One region of the Variovorax sp. 01T432 genome, then DNA from elsewhere that is predicted to be linked to it. Evidence: predicted binding sites of a transcription regulator. Region 1 holds the regulator's gene; the other holds the start of a gene.

Region 1 (3,351 bases):
AGGCCCAGGGCCAGAAGTGGCTGGCGCGTGCGGCGGGTTCCACCGCCGTGTTCGACGTCCGCTCCGGCGCCGCCACCACGCTGGCGCGCCTGGAACTCGACTTCACGGAAGCTCGGCCGATGAATTTCCGCGGCAAGCTGGCGATGCAGTGCGACGCGCATGCGCATGTGACGCTGCGCGCCGGGGCGGCCGCCGGAGCCGAGCCGGGCGAAGTCCCCCCGCTGCGTTGCGTCGTGACGCGCGTGCTCGATGCGCGCAGCCAGAAGATCGTGGCGCAGAGCTATTCGCTCTCCAATGTCGGCATGGAAGTCACGGCGCGCCAACTGGCGCAGTGGCTGGCCTGGGCCGGCGAGGCGGACCCCTGCTTCCGCCTGATGCGCCAGGGCCTGCAGCTCGTCGGCGGCCTGGGCGAGCTGGGCGACCCGAACATGATGAAGCGCCTGCTGATCGCCGGCCAGGTGACCACCACCGTCTGGCGGCTGCTGCACGCGAAGGGCGAGTGGGCCGACCGCACGCGCGCGCTGCTCAACCAGCTCACCGGGCGCCCTGTGCGTTCCAGCCGGCCGCTGACCGGCAATGCGCTGTTCGTTGGCGTGAGCAAGCTCTTCCTGCTTCTCGAAGCGCTGGGCACCGAGTCCACCGCGCCCACCCGGGCGCCCGCGCTGCTGGAACCGCAGGGTTGAGGACTTGAGGAGGGCACACGAATGAGCAAGCTGGTTACCGATCAAGCCGATGGACTGCGGCGGCTGCTGGCCCATACGCCGACGCGCGTCATCGCCATCGCGGGCATGGGGCGTGGCATGGGTGCGACCACGGCAACCATGAACCTGGGCGCCGCCCTGGTGCAACAGGGCAAGGACGTGCTGCTGCTGGACGAGCACTGCCCGACGTCGGAGTCCATCTGCGGGGCATGGGCCATCGATCCGGCCGGCACGCTGGGCGATGTCGCCGGCGGCCGCCTGAGCTGCCGGCAAGCCGCCGCGCAGACCGGCTGCGGCGTCGGCGTGCTGTCGGCGCCGCCTGGGGAACAGAAGGACGCGGACCCGCGCGCGCTGCTGCAAGGCGGCGTGGTCCTGATCGACACCGTCTTCGACAGCGAGGGCCGCTTGTCGCCGCTCGCCCGGCTGGCCGACGAACTGGTGCTCGTGCTGCAGCCGCATCCGTCATCCATCACCTCGGCCTACGCGGGCATCAAGCGGCTGCACTACGCGCATGCGCTGAGGCAGCTTCGCTTTCTCGTCAACGGCGTGGCCAGCCCCGAGGCCGCCCACCAGATCATGACCAACCTCGCCAACACCGGCAGCCGCTACCTGGCGGTGTCGCTGGAGCCCGCGGGCTGGGTGCGCTACGACGCGCACATGGAAGACGCGCGGCGTTTGCGCCAGACGATGGTCGAGGCGTTCCCGGCAAGCCCCGCCGCGGTGGATTTCCGCCGCATTGCCGCCGACATCGGCAAGTGGCCATGGCGCGCGCAGCCGCCCGGCGCGCGCGCCACCCCGAACACTCTGGCCCAGCCCTCTGCCCGCACGGCGCAGGGGCTGAGCACAGCCGCCGCCTGAGCGCGGCATCGATTCAACGGAAAAGGACGGCCGTGTACACCGCACAGGGAACCATTGAAAAGTCCCATCTGCTCGCGCAGCACCAACCCATGGTGCGCCGCATCGCGCTCCAGATGATCGCCAAGCTGCCGGCGAGCGTCGAGCTCGACGACCTGATCCAGGCCGGCATGCTCGGCCTGCTCGACGCCTCCAACCGCTACCAGGACAACCGCGGCGCGCAGTTCGAGACCTTCGTCAGCCAGCGCATCCGCGGCGCCATGCTCGACGAGCTGCGCGCCAGCGACTGGGGCTCCAGGGGATTGCGCCAGTCGGCGCGCGGCGTCGAGAAAGCCATCCAGGCGCTCGAGCACCGGCTCGGGCGGCCGCCGACGGAGGGGGAGATCGCCAAGGAACTGAAGATGGAGCTGGAGGCCTACCAGTCTCTGCTGCAGGAGATCCAGGGCTGCCAGCTTCTCTACGTCGAGGACTTCTCGAAGGGCGAGGCGGAGAATCCCTTTCTCGACCTGCACGCGCAGGGCGCGCGCAAGGACCGCAGCAGCGACGACCCCCTGGCCCAACTGCTGGAAAGCGGCTTTCGCCACGAGCTCATCGATGCGATCTCGGCGCTGCCGGAGCGCGACCAGCTGTTGCTCAATCTCTACTACGAGGAAGAGCTGAACCTGCGCGAGATCGGCGCGATCCTGGAGGTCAGCCAGTCGCGCGTGTGCCAGCTGCATAGCCAGGCGATCAGCCGGCTGCGCGCGAGCCTGAAGGATCTGCTGGCGTGAGGCCGCTGCCGCTCTTGGCGCCGGCGATGCTGTGTGCCTTTTGCGCCTCGGCGGCGGCCCAGCTGCCGCCCGTCCTCCTGGAGGCCTGCAGTGCGATGGAGCCTTCCTCCAGGCGCCTGCAATGCCTGCGCGCCGCGAATGACCTGCCTTCGGCGCAGGGCGTTCCGGCAGCCCCTTCCGCGCACCCGCCGGCGGCGCCCCGGCGCTTCATGCCGCGGCAGAGCCCGCCTCTCTGCCACGTCGCCCCGGGCGGAGATACCTACACGATCACGGCCAGCGGTCAAAGAGACTACGGCGGCTGCTGAGGCTCCACGGCCGGGCGCCCGAGCGCATCATGGACACTGGGAGTCACTGAGTAGGATAGATTCCGCAGCCATGACCTCGAAGCCCGTTGACCCGGCCTACATGACGGCGAGCGAACTCGCGGACGCATTGGCCGCCCGCAAGTTCTCCGCCGTCGAGCTCGCGCAGTCCGCGATTGCGCGCATCGAGCGCCACGACGCGAAGATCAACGCCGTCTGCGTGCGGGATTTCGAACGGGCCATGGTCGCGGCGCGCGCGGCCGACGCGGCCCGCGCGCGCGGCGAAGTCCGGCCGCTGCTCGGCATCCCGATCACCGTCAAGGAGTCGTTCAACGTGGCTGGCCTGCCGACGACCTGGGGCATGCCGCACTACAGGGACTTCATGCCCGCCGAGGATGCCGTCGCAGTCGCCCGCCTGAAGGCCGCCGGCGCCGTGGTCCTCGGCAAGACCAACGTGCCCTTCGCGCTGGGCGACCTCCAGAGCTACAACGAGATCTACGGCACGACCCGCAATCCCTGGGATCTCGGGCGCACGCCGGGAGGCTCGTCCGGCGGCTCGGCCGCCGCGCTCGCGGCAGGGTATGGCCCGCTCTCGATCGGGTCCGACCTCGGCGGTTCGCTGCGGGCGCCTGCGCACTTTTGCGGCGTCCTTGCGCACAAGCCGACCTTCGGGCTGCTGCCGTCTCGCGGCCACACGCCGCCGCCGGCGCCGGCCCTGCCGAT
Region 2 (3,351 bases), on a different contig from region 1:
ATTCCCTGATAACGGCCATCAATGGAAAGAAGAAAAAAATGAAATGGTTTCAACGACTTCGCGTGACGGTCAAGCTGATCCTCAGCTTCCTTGTTGTCGCGGCTCTGGGCGCGGCGGTCAGTGCGCTGGGCATCTTCCACATGAGCCGCATCAATGCCTCGACCGAGAGGCTCTACAGCCATGAACTGCACGCCCTGCAGGCCGTGCAAGATGCCAACATCGACCTCCTCTATGCCAGCCGGGCCCAGATGGGCCTGCTTTCCGCCTCCACGCGCGGCGAGCGCAACGCCGGCGCCAAGGAACTCAGCACCGCCGTCGAAGGCCTCGAGGCGCGCATCGCGGAGGTGAAGCCCTTCTTCGCCGAGAGTCCTGAAGGGCAAAAGCTCTTCCAGCAGTACGAGACCCTGATGCCGCCCCTGAAGCAGCGCATGACCGATTTCGTCGCGCTGATCTCCAAGCAGTCGCTCGACAGTTCGCAATTCGACGGCCGCGTGAGCGAGGACAGCGCGCAGCTGCTGAAGGATTCGCGCGCGCTGGAAGTGGTGATGAAAGGCATGGTCGGCTACAGCGACCAGCTGGCCAAGGACAGCGTGGCGCGGTCCGGCGACACCTTCAGGACTTCGCGACTGCTGATGGTGGCGTTCGCACTGGGAGGCGTCGCAGTCAGCGTGGGCCTGGGCCTGCTGGTGGCCCGCGTGCTGGCGCGCCAGCTGGGCGGCGAGCCGGCGTATGCCGCCGACGTGGTGGGCCGCATCGCGACCGGCGACCTGACGGTCGAGGTCGATGCCAGCTCGGCGCGCGAAGGCAGCCTGCTCTACTCCATCAAGCAGATGCAGGACCAGCTCACCGGGGTCGTCAGCAGGATCAAGGACTCGTCGGACACCATCGCGACGGCTTCGAGCGAGATCGCCTCGGGCAACCAGGACCTCTCGTCGCGCACCGAGGAGCAGGCCAGTTCGCTGGAGCAGACGGCCGCCTCGATGGAAGAACTCACCAGCACCGTCAAGCAGAACGCGGACAACGCGGACCAACATCCTGGCGCTGAACGCGGCGGTCGAGGCCGCGCGGGCGGGCGAGCAGGGCCGTGGCTTCGCCGTCGTGGCCTCCGAGGTTCGCAGCCTGGCGCAGCGCTCGGCGGCGGCGGCCAAGGAGATCAAGACGCTGATCGGCGACTCGGTGGAGAAGGTGGAAGAGGGCAGCAGGCAGGTGGCCGAAGCCGGCCAGACGATGGACGAGATCGTGGGCAGCGTCAGGCGCGTGACCGACATCATGGGCGAGATCACGGCGGCCAGCCAGGAGCAGACTTCGGGCATCGAGCAGATCAACCAGGCCATCACGCAGATGGACGAAGTGACGCAGCAGAACGCGGCGCTGGTCGAAGAGGCTTCGGCGGCGGCGCAATCGCTGCAGGAACAGGCCGGCAATCTGGTGGAGGCGGTCAGTGTGTTCAGGCTGAAGGAGGACGAGGACAAGCCCCAAGCGGCGCTGACGCGGATCACGCCGATCACGGCCGCCCGCCCGGCCAAGGCCGAGCCGAAGGCGCGCTCCAAGGCACTGCCGGCGGGCAAGAAGGGCGGTGCCTCCGCGCCTCAACTGGCCATGGGCGACGACGAATGGGCCGAGTTCTGAGCGCATGACCGGGCGCCGCCGATGCCACCGTCCGGTGGCATCGCGCGTGGCGGCCGCCTTCAGGCCCGAGAGCGGCCAAAGGGGCATCCGCCTCTCAACATTCCGGTCGCTCTGCCGATATAGAGAAGGAAGGCATCGACGCGATGCCTCGAGAAACACCCATCCATACAGGTAGAGCCTTATGTCCGGAAATTTGTTCTTCACGGGTCTGAGCGGCCTCAACGCGGCACGCGACGCGCTGATGACCACCGCCCACAACACGGCCAACGTCTACACGCCGGGCTACAGCCGGCAGGTCGCCGAGGTGGCCACCAACGGCGCCATCGCGACCGGCTCGGGCTTCATGGGCACCGGGGTGCGCGTTACCACCATTTCGCGCAGCTTCGACGCGTACCTCACGGCGCAGCTTTCCAGCGCGCAGTCCTCTTCCGCCGCGCTGAGTACCTACGGCACGCAGATCAACCGCATCGACACGCTGCTGTCGGACAAGACCGCCGGCCTGAGCCCGTTGATGCAGAACTTCTTCACGGCCACGCAGGGCGTGGCCAACACGCCATCCGACCCCGCCGCGCGCCAACAGCTCATCAGCTCGGCGCAGGCCTTGTCCAACAAGTTCCGTTCCACGGACCAGTACCTGACGGATCTCAACTCGTCGGTCAATGACCAGATCCAGGGCAGCGTCAGCCAGGTCAATAGTTTCGCCAAGCAGATCGCCAACCTCAACCAGCAGATCGGCCTGGCCCAGGCCATGGCCGGCGGGAGCCCGCCCAACGACCTGATGGACCAGCGCGACCAGCTGGTGAGCCAGTTGAGCCAGATCGTCGACGTCAAGGTGCTGGCGCAGGCCGACGGCCAGTACAGCGTGTCCGTCGGCAACGGCCAGTCCCTGGTGACGGGCAATCAGGCGGCGACGATGCAGGCGGTGCCCTCGGCCGCCGACCCGACCCGCACGTCGATCGCGCTGCTCACCGTCTCGGGCAACGTGACCCAGCTCAACGACAACGTCATCACCGGCGGCTCGCTGGGCGGCCTGATGAGCTTCCGCGCGCAGTCGCTCATCCCGGCACAGAACCAGATCGGCCAGCTGGCGATGTCCTTGTCCGATGCCGTCAATGCGCAGCACAAGCTGGGCGTGGACCTGAACGGCGCGCTCGGCGGCAACTTCTTCACCACCGCGACGCCCGGCGTCTTCAGCAACAAGAACAACACCGGCACCATGGTGGTCGCGGCCGCCGTCACCAACACCTCGCAGCTCACCGCCAGCGACTACTCGGTCGACGTGAAGAACGTGGCGGGCACGCTGACCTATTCGGTGACGCGGCTGTCGGACAAGTCGACGGTGGCGACCTCCACCACTTTCCCCATCACCTTCGACGGCGTGAGCCTGTCGTCGCCCAGCGGCGCCGCGCAAGCGGGCGACTCCTTCCTCGTGCAGCCGACCCGCACCGGGGCGCGCGACATGGACGTGCTGGTGCTGGACCCGGCCAAGGTCGCGGCCGCATCGCCCATCATCACGGACAACGTCGCCGGCAACAAGGGCTCGGGCGCCCTGAGCCCCGCGACCGTCGATTCGACCTACCCGGCGACGCCGCTGGCCGCGCCGGTCACGCTGGCCTACGACACCGCCACCAACTCGTTGACGGGTTTTCCCGCCGCCGCCTCGGTCACGGTGACGCCGCCCGGCGGTGCGCCCACGACCTATGCGGCCGGCACGGCCGTGCC

What was found. Region 1 encodes FliA, which starts transcription of late flagellar genes. Its sites were predicted from a motif close to CTAAAGTTTNNNNNNNNNNNGCCGNTA; they were not measured.
Region 2: a site for FliA is predicted at 1,723-1,749, ahead of flgK (flagellar hook-associated protein FlgK). Genes of this name have one in related genera too.

What each region holds. Positions count from the first base shown of each region.
Region 1 is NZ_JBFTPS010000021.1:68,324-71,674, forward strand. It holds gene flhF (flagellar biosynthesis protein FlhF) at 1-683, shown strand, start outside; gene AC1DNF_RS17390 (MinD/ParA family ATP-binding protein) at 705-1,559, shown strand; gene AC1DNF_RS17395 (RNA polymerase sigma factor FliA) at 1,592-2,326, shown strand; gene AC1DNF_RS17400 (hypothetical protein) at 2,323-2,631, shown strand; gene AC1DNF_RS17405 (amidase) at 2,702-3,351, shown strand, end outside.
Region 2 is NZ_JBFTPS010000108.1:498-3,848, forward strand. It holds partial or broken gene AC1DNF_RS35220 (methyl-accepting chemotaxis protein) at 39-1,629, shown strand; gene flgK (flagellar hook-associated protein FlgK) at 1,811-3,351, shown strand, end outside.